DNA from 2 places in the Emticicia soli genome. Region 2 is predicted to be linked to the other one. Evidence: riboswitches for the same ligand, from Rfam matches in the RefSeq annotation. Region 2 holds a riboswitch; the other holds the start of a gene.
What was found. Region 2 has a riboswitch for cobalamin ahead of metE (5-methyltetrahydropteroyltriglutamate--homocysteine S-methyltransferase). Riboswitches for the same ligand answer to the same signal wherever they lie in the genome.

Region 1 (6,912 bases), on a different contig from region 2:
TTCTTTATTAAACTCGGTGTAGTGTTTTTTCATGTAAGCTCTTGAGCCAATCATGCCTACTTCTTCGGCACCTGTCAGCACAAGTTCAATTTCAAGATTAGGCAGATTTTTACCCCATAATTTGTGTGCAGTTTCAATAGCTGCTGCTACTCCGGTGGCATTGTCAGAAGCACCATTCGAATAGCCTAAACGGAAATAATCTATTGTACCTATTATAGCTTGCAACAAAAAGTAAAAGGCTAGAATGTTACCTACAAGCATAATGAAATTGTTGGGCACTAAAAACTGCGAGATAGCCACAAATTGGGCAACGACCATCAACATTAAACTGATTTTTAGTGATTGTCTGAAATTACCTACCATTTGAGGCATGTAAAGCACCGAAATAGGGGCTGTGTCCCAGTGGGCCATCAAGATAAGCTTTTTAGGCTTAGGTTTTTCTGCCTTTTTCTGCTTGATAACAAGATTATGAGAAGTAACTAAGGGCGGAAAGCTGGCAACAGGTGAAGCGTACCAGTTGAAATACAACATGGCCAATGTTACGAAAATAAGCGTAATAAAAAGCCCGAAAATAGGGTAGAAGTTGAGGGCTAATAAACCTACCACCAAGCCACCAATGAGCCACCAGACAATAGCAATATAAGTTTTTGGGGTTTTGAACGACTCTTGTATTACCTCTTGCGCTGGAAACAAACTGCTCAGATACTCAAGCACGGGTATTTCGTTAGGCGTTGCTACACCTCTGTTCGGAAAAGATGCCAGTTTTTCTACAATTTGTTTTGGGGTCATTGGTGTTGTTGCAGGTTTTAATTTCTCAGACTTCATTTTCAAAAAACGCCTCAATCTCTTTCCAAGAGCGGAAGCGTTGATAGCCGTTTACTTTCTGGTTATGAATAGCACTGAACATCAAGGTTTTACCTTTAAAAGTTTTCAGGTTTTTCTCGTGGTCGTCAATCATGTAGTCGGCTGCTACAATGCTTTTATCTCCGCAAAGTACAATATTTTTCCACGAAATAAACGGGAAGTGCTCTTCCAGCCAATCCATTTTATCTTTCAATGAGTTCGGGAATTCTGTAGCTGCTGAAACGATAAATACCTCGTAGTTTTCGTGTAATTTCTGTACTACTTCTACTGCATCGGCCATTACTTCTACATCTCGGAAGAAACCTGGCTTAAATATCTCTTCTCTTATCTTGTGGTAATTTTTTTCGTCGAAAATCTCAAAGTAGGTTTTATTTTCAAAATGTTGCTCGGTGAAAGCAGTACCAATAATATGGTTATAAGTTTTCAGGATTTTTTTTCCGGTAGCGGCCATTACGTCGTCCATATCAATGGCAATTCTTTTCTTGGTCATAAGTATCTGGGTTTTGTTTGTGCGAATATAAACATAGATTTCGCAAGATTTTAGAACTAATTAATCTGTTTTCATAATTACTATCGAAAGCCCGTAAACTACTATTTTTTGATGAAATTGCTATTATTTTAAAATCGTTCCTTACCTTTGCAGCAGTTCATAGGTGCCTTATATGATTTCCGATAATTATTTCAAGGCTTAAAAGGGAATCCCGTTTAAATCGGGAACTGTCCCCGCAACTGTAAGTTTCATCAATACATTTCGTCTGCATGGTCACTGTTATACGGGAAGGCCTGAAATGTTGAAACAAGTCAGGAGACCTGCCTAAGGCTATTCTTATTTGTACTTTACGGCGGATGAAGACAAATGAGCGGCAGTTTATCATTCATCATTTAGGTTTATATTATTTGAGCATTTCAGTTAGATGCTTGTTGTCAAAGGGATACCCTTTGGTTTTGGCGTGGTTTTTACTGTCGTCAATGCATGTTTTTGCCCAGACCGATTCAAGCAGAGCGCTCGACGAAGTTACGGTAAAAACTTTTGCTCCGGCACGATTCATGGCAGGGCTGAAAATTCAGTCTATTGATTCGGTTACTCTACAACAAGCAAAGTTTCAGACACTCGCCGACTTCTTGTCTTTTCAGGCACCGGTTAATTTTCGCCCTTATGGTAACGGGCAGTTGACAAGCATTGGGCTTCGTGGTACATCTAGCAACCATACGGCAGTGCTCTGGAATGGGATTAATATAAACTCACCAAGTACAGGGCAGAGCGATTTCTCGACACTACCAACAGCAGGTTTCGATTTGTTGGCTATTCAATATGGTTCTTCTTCGTGCGTGGTAGGTTCTGATGCAATAGGGGGGAGTATTCTACTTGATTCGAAACCCACATGGGAGAAAAAAGCAGAGTTGAGTTTTGGGCAACGAATAGCAAGTTTTGATAACTGGCAAACACAACTCAGCGCTCGTTTGTCGGGTAAGCGTTTTTCTTCTAAAACTGTTTTTTATAAAGGCGTTCTCAATAACAATTATCCATATACCGAGCGGAATTATTATCCTGTTGAGCGCTCAACTACCGACTCGAAAGGCTTTATTCAGGATTTATTTTATCTCACAAAAAAACAAAACCAGATTTCGCTCAATGTGTGGTTATCAGACAATAACGCCGTGATTGCGCCTCAGTCAATTCACACAAGAGAAGTTTTGCAGACGCAATCAATCAGGGTATTGAATACCTATCAGATAAAAAAACTGACACTTAGAGGAGGGTATGTGCAAGATATAACCAATTTTGGTAGAGGTAATTTTGATAAACCCAGCCGTACAGCTATCGACCGTTTTCTGATACGGGCCGAGCATGAATGGCAGTTTTCTAAACTTACGGCGCACATCGGTACAGAGGCTGCACACGTAATAGCCCACGTAGATGGTTATGGTGGAAGCAAAATTACAGAAAACAGGCTTGATGTTTTCGCTTGGCTGAGGTATCAGTTTTCGGCAAGATTACTGGCCACACTCAACGCCCGTCAGGCATTTGTTAAGAGCTTCGACCCTCCGCTGGCACCAGCATTAGGACTTGAATACCAAGTCGCTAAATCTGTCAGATTAACAGGTAACATTTCCCGAAGCTACCGAATCCCCACAATGAACGAGCGTTACTGGTCTGAATTAGGCGACCCTAATCTAAAACCAGAAGATGGCTTCAACAAAGAACTAGGTATAAACTGGAATCATACCAAAAATGATTTCAGTTTGAGTTCTTCTTTAAATGCCTATCATAACCTGATCAATAACTGGGTTTACTGGAATCCTGAGGTAAACTACAAGGTGCAGAATCTGCAACAAGTATTGGCCAAAGGCATTGAGTTTTCGCAGAAAGTAGCTTATCAGCATAAGCAAATTTCGTCAGGTTTAATGGCAAATTATTCATTTACTCATTCATCACAGCAAAAGGCTTACGACATTTATTCGGTTGATGTAATAGGCAAACAATTGATTTACATACCCAAGCATAATTTTACGGCTAATCTTTTCTTCCAAACGCTATCATTTGGCAAAAACGGGCTATTGAAAGAACACGGAATGCCATTCCGTGCTACGCTCCAATGGCAAGCCAATAGCAGACGATACACCGCTTTTGATAACTCCAAATGGTTTGACGGGCAGCAGATTTTCAATCTGATAATTGAAAACGGCTTACGTTGGAAACACCTTGAAGGGAAAGTGTTTTTTCAGGTCAATAATATTTTCGATGAACTATACCTGAGCTCCAAGCGCAATGCTATGCCGGGCCGAAACTACGCAATCAACTTAGTTTTAAACATAAATAAATAATAAAATGAATTACAAAAAATTAGTACTACTTAGTTTTGTTTCAGTAGCGCTTTTCTCTTGCGAAACCAAAGAAACAGAACCCGCACAACCTTATGATTCAGGAGTTTTTGTGGTTAACGAAGGGAATTTCTTGCAAAATAATGGCTCTATTTCTTTTATACAGCCAGATTCTAAAACAGCTATAACAGACGTATTTCAAAAAGAAAATTCTCGTCCACTTATCGGAATAATTAATGGTTATGCAGAGGTAGATGATAAAGGGATTATTCTGGTAGATAACTCTACTGACGGACAAGATGCAATTGAGATTGTAAATGCCCGTACGTTTAAATCTATAGCAAGTATTAAAGAAGTAGAAAATCCACGTAATGCCATTAAAGTTGCAGCTAATAAGGCTTATGTTGTGTGCTGGGATATTCTTAATCCCGACTACACTTATAATCCTGGATATATATTAGTAATTGATTTATTAATTAATAAGGTAACGAAGAAAATTACTTTACAAAACGGAGCCGAGGGCATTGTAGTGGTAGGCAACGAGGCTTTTGTAGGGAATAATCCATACGTTGATAAAAAAGAAATTTCAGTAATTGATATAACTAAAGATGAGGTAACAAGTAAGATTAATATAAAAGGCCCGGCTTCAAACCTTGTTCTTGATGCTAATAACAAAATCTGGTGTACAACAGGTAAAGATTTCTTGCGTATTAATCCTACTACTAAAGCCGTAGAAGCCACAATAAGCACTGAAACTGCCACTGAGAAAACGCCAGGCAAACTAGTACTAAATGCTAACAAAACAACTATTTATTTTGATTATGCACATTGGGCAACAGGTGGTGAAGTATATAGCTTCAATATAAGTGATGCTACCATTTCAACAACAACACCTATAATTAAACGTACAGTTACTGGTTTAGGATTCGATCCTAAAGCAAATGTAATTTATGCTGGTATTTCGCCATCATATAACCAGGCAGGTTATGCTTTCAGATATAAACCAACAGGCGAATTAATAGATTCGGTAAAAGTTGAACTTGCGCCTAGTAAGTTTTTATTTAAGTAAAAATATACTTCTTAGCGAGTTGCTAAAGCAAATAAAAATGTATAGAATAGCTGAAATATAGGCTATTCTATACATTTTTCGTTTCTAAACGCTATATTTACATTTTATCAAACTGTAATCTTAGCTAAACTTGCAATTTAACGAACTTAATCTACACGAAAACCTATTGGCCGGCGTAGATGCCATGAATTTTATCCAGACGTCTCCTGTACAAGAATTAACCATTCCTATTATTCTTGCAGGCAAAGACCTTATCGCCTCTGCACAAACCGGCACAGGCAAAACAGCTGCTTATCTTATTCCATTACTCGATCAGGTAATTCGTACTAAAAGCAACCATACATCTGCCTTGGTGCTTGTGCCTACACGTGAGCTTGCCAAGCAGATTGATGAACAAATTGAGGGATTCAGCTATTTTGTTGATGCTACAAGCATTGCTATCTATGGTGGGGGTAAAGGGGAAGATTGGGATCAACAGCGTAAAGCACTGGTTCAGGGAGCCGATATAATCATCGCTACACCGGGGCGCTTGATGGCACACATGAAATCGGGAGAAGTGAAGTTTGACCAAATTAAATGCCTTGTGCTTGACGAAGCCGATAAAATGCTTGACATGGGTTTTGCCGATGATATTCTTTTTATATTGAAGCATTTGCCCGCCAAACGCCAAAACTTGATGTTTTCGGCTACAATGCCTAAAAAAATAAGAGATTTTGCTAATAAAATTCTTCGTAATCCTGAGGAGGTAAAGCTGGCAACTTCTAAACCTGCTGAGGGAATAGACCAACAGTTTTATCTGGCCAACGACATGCAAAAAGTTCCGTTGCTGGCACATCTGCTAAAAGATACGAATGTGGAGTCGGTGATTATATTTTCGTCACAGAAAATGATGATTGATAAAATCATAAGAGCACTGACAAAATTGAAGTGGGATGCCAGAGGAATATCATCAGACAGTACACAGCAAGAGCGAGAGAATGTATTACGTGATTTTAAAAACAAGCAATACAAGATTCTGGTAGCTACCGATGTACTTTCGAGAGGTATTGATATAAATAACCTGAGCCACGTAATTAATTTTGATGTACCACGCGACGCCGAAGATTATATTCATCGAATCGGACGCACAGCGAGGGCTGAAACCACAGGTACTGCCATAACTTTTATTAATGAAAAAGATCAATACCGCATTGCTAATATAGAGAGACTATTGGAGAAAGAGGTAGAAAAACAAAATATTACCGAAAGCCTCGGACTAGGCCCAGCACCTGAATATAAAGTGAGTAGCCCAAAAACAAGGTTTAAGAAACCTTCGAATAACAAAAATAAATCGAAGCGTAGGAATTTTCGGCCTGCCCGTAAACCTTCCGAAGGTTAAATAAAGAGACCTTAAGCATAGCCATACAAAGCCTGTATGGCTGTGCTTGTTTTAGTTTCTGTTAATCAGTGTTTTCTTACAGGCTCAGTATCCTGCAAAATATAGTTTAGTTCTTCAATATTATCGGCATTTAGTTTCAAAGTGCCTTTTACTGTCCATACTTCGTCGGTCGCAAATCTGCGAGGTTTCTTCATTTTAAGCTGAATAATCGACTCCGGCCCTGAGCCGCCACAAAAAAAGCAAGCGGCCATAGGGTACGCCGATAAAACAAAAACGTTCTCTGCCGGGTCAACCGGAATCATGTAGCCTCTTATTTCTACCTCTTTGCTTTCTAAAGCTTTTACCTTATCGCCAAACTCAGGATAAAGCACATACATACTCACTTGTTTATTGAATCGTTTCTTAAACTTCACATCTTTTAAATCGTTCCAGACGATTTTATGAGGCGTTACTTGCCACGAGAAACTTAGGCAACTGCAAAGAATTATAAGGCTGATACTAAACGAACGGATATAGATTGATGGCTTCATGATAAATATATTTATGCAACAATGTTGCAAATTTAATTATTGAATTTTATTTTTGCATCATAGTTGCGTAAAAAATCTATAAACTTTGTAGCGCTGTAAAATCTGCTTCGTACTTAATTGATTGTATTATGACCAAAGTATTGTTAGGATTTCAAGTCTTTACGTCTTCTCTCATTCATTTGCTCTGTTGTGGGTTGCCTTTATTGATTAGCATAGGCGGTGGTTTAGGTGTTTTTATGGCTATACAA
Region 2 (6,912 bases):
AGGAGAAGTTCGTAAAATGAAAGTGGCCATTTCTTATGTAAGTGAAGAACAAGCCCGGCTGAATCTTAAATCAGAACTGGCTCATTGGGATTTTGAAAAAACTGTAAACGAAAGCCAAAACGACTGGAACAACTGGCTGAGTCGCATTGAAATAGAAGGTGGCACGCAAAAAGAACAAAGTCGCTTCTACACCGATTTATGGCATGGGCTTTTAGGACGCCGAATCATTTCTGATGTAAACGGAAAGTATTCAGACATGACAGGCACTGAACGTAGAATTAAACAAATTCCGTTGGGAGCTGATGGGAAGCCTAAATTTAACCATCATAATTTTGATGCCCTTTGGGGTGCGCAATGGTCATTAAATACACTTTGGCATCTGGTTTATCCTGAGGTAACAGAATCGTTCGTCAATTCGATGTTGCTGATGTATGAAGATGGCGGACTAATACCACGTGGCCCGGCCGGAGGAAATTATACATCTGTGATGTCGGGAGCACCTGCTACCCCATTCATTGTAAGTGCGTATCTGAAAGGCATACGTGGTTTTGATATTAACAAAGCCTATGAAGGTATGCGAAAAAACCATTTCCCGGGTGGCATGATGAGCAAGGCAGGCTACGAGCACAAGACCTTTAAAGGTGGTGGTATTGAGTATTATATCGATAGAGGTTACGTGCCGCATCCGCTTACCAATATCAAATATGGCTTTCACCAAGATGGCTCAACACAAACATTAGAATACGCCTATCAGGATTATACGCTGGCGCAAATGGCAAAATCTTTGGGCAAAACCGACGATTATAATCTATTTATGAAGCGTGCCGAAAACTATAAAAACATCTGGAACCCTGAAATAGGCTGGATGTGGAACAGAACGCTCGACGGAAAATGGGGAGAACCTGTTGATATACTGCGCTACGACAACGGCTGGGAAGAAGGCAACGCCGCACAATATACATGGTTTGTACCACACGATATTCAAGGATTAATAAACCTTATGGGAGGTCGTGAGGCTTTTACTACCAAACTCAACTCTTCGTTCGAAAAAGCACAAAAGCATGATTTTGTTTCAGGTAAATCGCACGATAAAGAGACATTGGAACAATATCGCAAGGTTTATATCAATTATGGTAATCAGCCTTGTATGCAAACACCATTTTTGTTTAATTTCTCGGGTTCTCCGTGGTTGACCCAATACTGGACACGCCAGATTATCGACAAAGTTTATAGCGATATGTCGCCCGACTTTGGTTATAGCGGAGACGAAGACCAAGGCTTAATGGGTAGCCTGGCAGTTTTACTAAAAACTGGTATATTCTCTACCAGCGGTGGTACTACGCCAAAGCCTTATTATGAAATCAGCAGCCCTCTGTTTAATAAGATAACTTTCCATCTGAATCCGAAATATTATAAAGGCAAGGCTTTTGTGATTGAAGCGCCCAAAAATTCGGCAGATAATGTGTATATCCAATCAGCACAGTTAAATGGTCAAGCACTTAGCAGACCTTGGGTAATGCATCAGGATGTTGTAAATGGTGGCAAACTCACCTTAAATATGGGGCAAAGCCCTAATAAAAACTGGGGCGCTAAGCAAGAAGATGCGCCGGTGTCGATGTCATCAGAAAAATAAACAATATGCCATAAATACCCCTGATCTCTTGAGGTTGGGGGTTTTTCGTTTAAATATCAGCCCAAAACACTTACAGGCTTTTTGTCTTCACCTATGGCTACAAAAGTAAATATGCCTTTTATGGCCTGCTCTCTTTTCTCTTCATACATTTCTTCTTTGTAGATTTCTACTTCAACATCAAGGCTTGTATTACCTACTCTTATAATTCGGCCTACAATCTCGATAATCGTATCAGCCGGAATAGACTTAGTGAAATCTATTTTGCTTGACGAAACCGTAACAACCCTTTTGCGGCTAAATCTGGTAGCGGTAATAAAAGCTACTTCGTCCATCAGGTGCATGGCGGTGCCACCAAATAGCGTATCGTAGTGGTTGGTTGTATTAGGGAATACCACTTTAAATATTCTGGTTTCTGAAAACTTTATTTTTTCTTCTATGCTCATTCTATTAGGGTAATAGTTGTTGGTTCTATAACAAGTTTGTGCTATTCATCTTTATCTTTCTCAATAGCCAGAAAATGCGTTACCTGCCCCTCGGTATTTTTAAGCGGATAAATCTTGATTTCGCATAGATAAGGCTCATTGTCTTTTCTATAATTTATCAGTCGGGCACTTACAGTTTCATAGCGTTTGAGTTGTTCGCTTATTAACTCAACTTGTTTTTTGTTGGTTCTGGCTCCTTGTAAAAAGCTTGGTTTTTGGCCTATTGCTTCTTTTGGTGTATAGCCTGTCATATTAAGAAAATTGCTGCATACCCATATAATCTCTTTTTGCAGATTTGTAATAACAATCGAAAATCCATGAGCCAATAACTTGTTATAATCTAAATCCAGCTCCCATTTATGAAGTTTAATAAGCTTTTTAAGCTGCGTAACATCTTCCTGAATCTGGATATGCCAGGGTAAGAGCGGATTTGCAATGTCCCACGAGAGTGGAAGTTTCGATTTGGGCAAAGACTCCAGGCGTTTTCTTAAGTTAAACATGGTTTTATCTTTTATATGAGTAAGTCCTTGCTGACATTGCACCAGAAAGGATTGATTAGAATGAACCTGTTTAAATTTATTTCTTTGCCTACGAATGGCTGATTTTTACTGCGCGGCAGCCGCTCATTCTCGTCATAAAATAAAAAATTCAAACAGGTTCTATAAATAACTATAAAGCCTCGGTTATGTTTTTACGAACAGCTTCTGCAGCGGCTACCATGTTTTTCAAAGCGGCTTCTGTTTCAGGCCACTTACGGGTTTTCAGACCACAATCCGGATTCACCCAGATATTTTCAACAGGCAATACTGTGCTGGCTTTTTCGAGCAAGTGCACCATTTCTTCAGTAGTTGGTACACGTGGGCTATGAATATCATAAACACCCGGCCCGATTTCGTTCGGATAATTAAACTCATTAAAAGCTTCAAGTAGTTCCATCTGCGAGCGTGACGTTTCAATCGTTATCACATCGGCATCCATAGCTGCTATGCTTTCAATAATATCGTTGAATTCTGAGTAACACATGTGCGTATGAATCTGCGTTTCGTCTTTTACCGACGAAGAAGCTACCCTGAACGAGCGAACGGCATTATCCAGATAAGCCTTTCTATCAGCTTTGCGCAAAGGTAAGCCTTCTCTGATAGCCGCCTCATCAATCTGAATAATCTTTATTCCAGCTTTTTCTAAATCACTCACTTCATCTCTGATAGCCAAAGAAAGTTGAAGCATAGTTGTGCTACGAGGCTGGTCATCTCTTACAAACGACCATTGCAAAATAGTAATTGGTCCTGTAAGCATACCTTTCATATATTTCTGGGTAAGCGACTGCGCAAAGCTCGACCATCTTACCGTCATTGCTTCTGGTCTGTCAATATCACCAAAAATAATTGGCGGTTTCACACAGCGTGAGCCATAGCTTTGTACCCAGCCATTTTGGGTAAATACATAGCCGTTTAATAGCTCGCCAAAGTACTCAACCATGTCGTTACGCTCAAATTCTCCGTGCACCAATACATCAAGGTCGATATTCTCCTGCCATTCGATGGCACTTTTAATGTGTTCTTCAATTGAAGTTTCGTATTGCTCAGTACTAAGGTCGCCTTTTTTGTATCTGGCTCTTAGCTGACGAATATCGTCTGTCTGAGGGAACGAACCGATTGTTGTTGTAGGAAACAAAGGAAGGTTGAGCAAAGATTTTTGCTTTTTCTGACGCTCAACGAAAGGACTTGTTCTTTGCGCATCTGCTTCTGTCAATGCCGCTACTCTTTCTTTTACAACAGGTTTATGAATCAGGGCAGAAGCTCTTCTGCTTTCGATACTTGCCTGATTGGCTGTCAATAATTCTTGTTTACCATTCGCTGAAATTTCGTATAAATCGTTTACTTCGCTAAGTTTTTGTTTAGCAAAGGCCATCCAATCTTTTATTTGTGCAGGGAGGCATTCTTCGTCTTTCTCTAATGCTAAATCACATGGCGAATGAAGCAATGAGCACGATGGTGCAATCATTACACGGTTTTCGCCAAGTTTTGCAATAGCTTCTTTGATGAATGTAAGTGATTGCTGATAATCGTTTTTCCAGATATTACGGCCATCAACTACACCCAAAGAAATAGCAGTAGACTCTTTTAATGAGCCTAGAATCTCAGTAAATTGTTGAGGATAACGCACTAAATCAACATGAAGAGCCGCTACCGGTAATTGAGAAGCAGCCAACAGGTTATCTCTCAAGCCATCAAAATAAGTAGTCAACAAAACTTTCAACTTAGGAAATTTAGTGCTGAATTGCCCATAAGCTATACGTAAAGCATCTTTTTCGTGGTAGCCTAAATCTAAAGCTAAACAAGGCTCATCAAACTGAATCCATTGTGCACCTAAAGCCAAAAGTTTTTCAATAATTTGCTCATAAACAGGCAATAAAGCTGTTAGGAGGTCGAGACGTTTAAAACCGTCTTCTTTTTCTTTACCTGCCAATAAATAAGATACCGGGCCTAATATTACAGGTTTAGTGCTAATACCGAGCGCCAAGGCTTCTGAGAACTCATCAAAAATTTTGCTTGATGATAATTTAAAAGTCTGGTTCTTTACAAACTCGGGTACAATAAAATGGTAGTTTGTATCATACCATTTGGTCATTTCCATGGCTTTTACATCAAGGCCATCTTTCTGATAGCCACGTGCCATAGCAAAATACTGGTCGAGCTGGTTGTTGGCAGCGTTGCCACTCAGAATGGCATCATAACGCTCAGGAATATTGCCTATCAGCAAGCTATGGTCAAGCACCTGGTCGTAGAAAGAGAAATCATTAGACGGAATAAGGTCAATGCCTGATTGCTGTTGTAACAACCAATTCTGACGGCGAATCTGCCCTCCGACTTCCAATAATTGAGATTGAGAGATTTTGCCTGACCAATAAGATTCACAGGCTTTTTTGAGCTCACGATGGCTTCCGATTCTCGGATAACCAAGATTGTTTTTGAGCATACGATTAAAGGTTTTAGTGAAACAAAAATTTGGATATTTTTGAACTTCCCTTTTCGTATGCTTTCACTGAGAAAGATACAAAAGACGCACACCACTAAGCTGAAACAAGGATTTGTTCCGGCTAATGAAATGTTCAACGCCTGACTACTGCTCTATGTCGTGAAAGCATTCGTCAATTCGTTTAAGGCAAGTCTCCCGACTCGTAACAGCCTTTACCCTCCTTCTCATCTTTTCAGACAATGGATTAAAATGATAAAAACTTTGCCCTTCATTCAGGGCAGTTACTCACGGTTGCACGTCAGCTCGTGAATGACACACGATTCCTTTTTAATCAGCCGAGAACACTATTATAATATTCTGACCAAACCTATAAACGGCAATTGATTGAAAGAACCCTTGCAAAGTTAGCAAAAAAATCTAAAATTCAATGCAATTTTAGAAAATTTAATATGTAAACATAGTTATATATAGAATAATTAACTACCATATCAACAATAAATAGATATTTTACTAATCAACACAGAAATTTTTTTCAAGTAAATCATCTATAATAATTTTTATAGATTTAGGTTTTACACTAAAAAAATGAGCTTTATAATGTACTTGCCTCTACCAGCCCAAGCAATAGAAACGCTTCTTTCAGCATGACAAACAATGTAGATATTTATGTTTGGTTTGCTGGTAACGAGCCCTCTTATCTAAAGACGAGACCACAGCTTGTAAGATTGATTCAGCTAAATTGCTGATAGGATATAAAAGCAAAAGAGGTAATTACTTGATTACCAAATAATTACCTCTTTTTGTTGTTGACCCACTAGGATTCGAACCTAGACATACAGAACCAAAATCTGTTGTACTACCCTTATACTATGGGTCAATCCTGAACTTGTGGGTGCAAAAGTAGTATTTTTTAAATAACGACGCAAGTATGAGCAAAGAAAAAAAATAAAATTTTACCAATTATTTACTTTTTCATTAATCAGGTCTAATAAAAACTGTGTTTTGACACCAATTTGCCCTGAGCCCAGCACCGCATCATCGACTCTGGTGATAGGTAAAACACGTTTTGTAGTACTTGTGGTAAACACCTCGTCGGCCTCTAGCAGTTCTGTAAAGCTCACAGCACGTTCTTCAATCTTGAAGTGCCCTTTGGCTAGCTCAAGCGTTGTTCTTCTGGTAATGCCTTTCAGAATATCGGTATCAGGTGTAATTAAAGTATCACCTTTAAAAATAAATACATTACTTCTGCTCAGCTCGCTGATATATCCGTTTTTATGATAGAGCACATCTGAAGCCTTAGCGGCTTTAATATCCTGTTGCAATATCATATAATGCTTGTAATCGGTACTTTTTACTTCTGGTAAATCTCTCACAAACTCATACGCAATTACTTTTATGCCTGCAGTATACTCTTCCGGTTTTACAGGATGTATGTCTTCACTGATAATAAGTAGGTTTGGCTTGCTCATCGAAACGCTGTCTTCTGAGTAACCACCTGTTAAAATAAAGCGTATGGCGCAATCATCTAAACCCGACTGTTCTACCAATTGCATTACTACTTTATAGGCTTCGTCTTTCTCAATCGGGTTAGGAAGCCTTAAAAGCCTTGCCGAGCGTTCATATCTTTCCCAGTACCAATCCCACTGAAACGGGCGACCATTGTAGGTACGGAAATAATCGAAAAGACCATAGCCACGCAGTAGCCCAAGGTCGGTAATGTGTACGTTGGTTTGCTCTACAGAGCCGATTTTGCCATTAAAGTAGCAGTGGTGAGCCATTGGTAGTGTTTAATTTGTTTGCCTATGCAAAAATATCATT

Region 1: it holds a riboswitch for cobalamin, as region 2 does, so the genes downstream of both, WAE64_RS17060 (TonB-dependent receptor plug domain-containing protein) here and metE (5-methyltetrahydropteroyltriglutamate--homocysteine S-methyltransferase) in region 2, are expected to answer to the same signal.

What each region holds. Positions count from the first base shown of each region.
Region 1 is NZ_JBBEWC010000010.1:106,022-112,933, forward strand. Features, by position in the region: gene WAE64_RS17050 (M28 family metallopeptidase) at 1-789, opposite strand, end outside; gene WAE64_RS17055 (5' nucleotidase, NT5C type) at 815-1,354, opposite strand; cobalamin riboswitch at 1,499-1,696, shown strand; gene WAE64_RS17060 (TonB-dependent receptor plug domain-containing protein) at 1,834-3,690, shown strand; gene WAE64_RS17065 (DUF5074 domain-containing protein) at 3,695-4,756, shown strand; gene WAE64_RS17070 (DEAD/DEAH box helicase) at 4,887-6,134, shown strand; gene WAE64_RS17075 (DUF3299 domain-containing protein) at 6,200-6,664, opposite strand; gene WAE64_RS17080 (hypothetical protein) at 6,793-6,912, shown strand, end outside.
Region 2 is NZ_JBBEWC010000001.1:53,058-59,969, forward strand. Features, by position in the region: gene WAE64_RS00200 (GH92 family glycosyl hydrolase) at 1-1,633, shown strand, start outside; gene WAE64_RS00205 (acyl-CoA thioesterase) at 1,690-2,076, opposite strand; gene WAE64_RS00210 (PAS domain-containing protein) at 2,118-2,615, opposite strand; gene metE (5-methyltetrahydropteroyltriglutamate--homocysteine S-methyltransferase) at 2,785-5,094, opposite strand; cobalamin riboswitch at 5,263-5,480, opposite strand; tRNA gene WAE64_RS00220 (tRNA-Gln) at 5,901-5,971, opposite strand; gene WAE64_RS00225 (aminotransferase class IV) at 6,048-6,872, opposite strand; gene WAE64_RS00230 (M20/M25/M40 family metallo-hydrolase) at 6,908-6,912, opposite strand, start outside.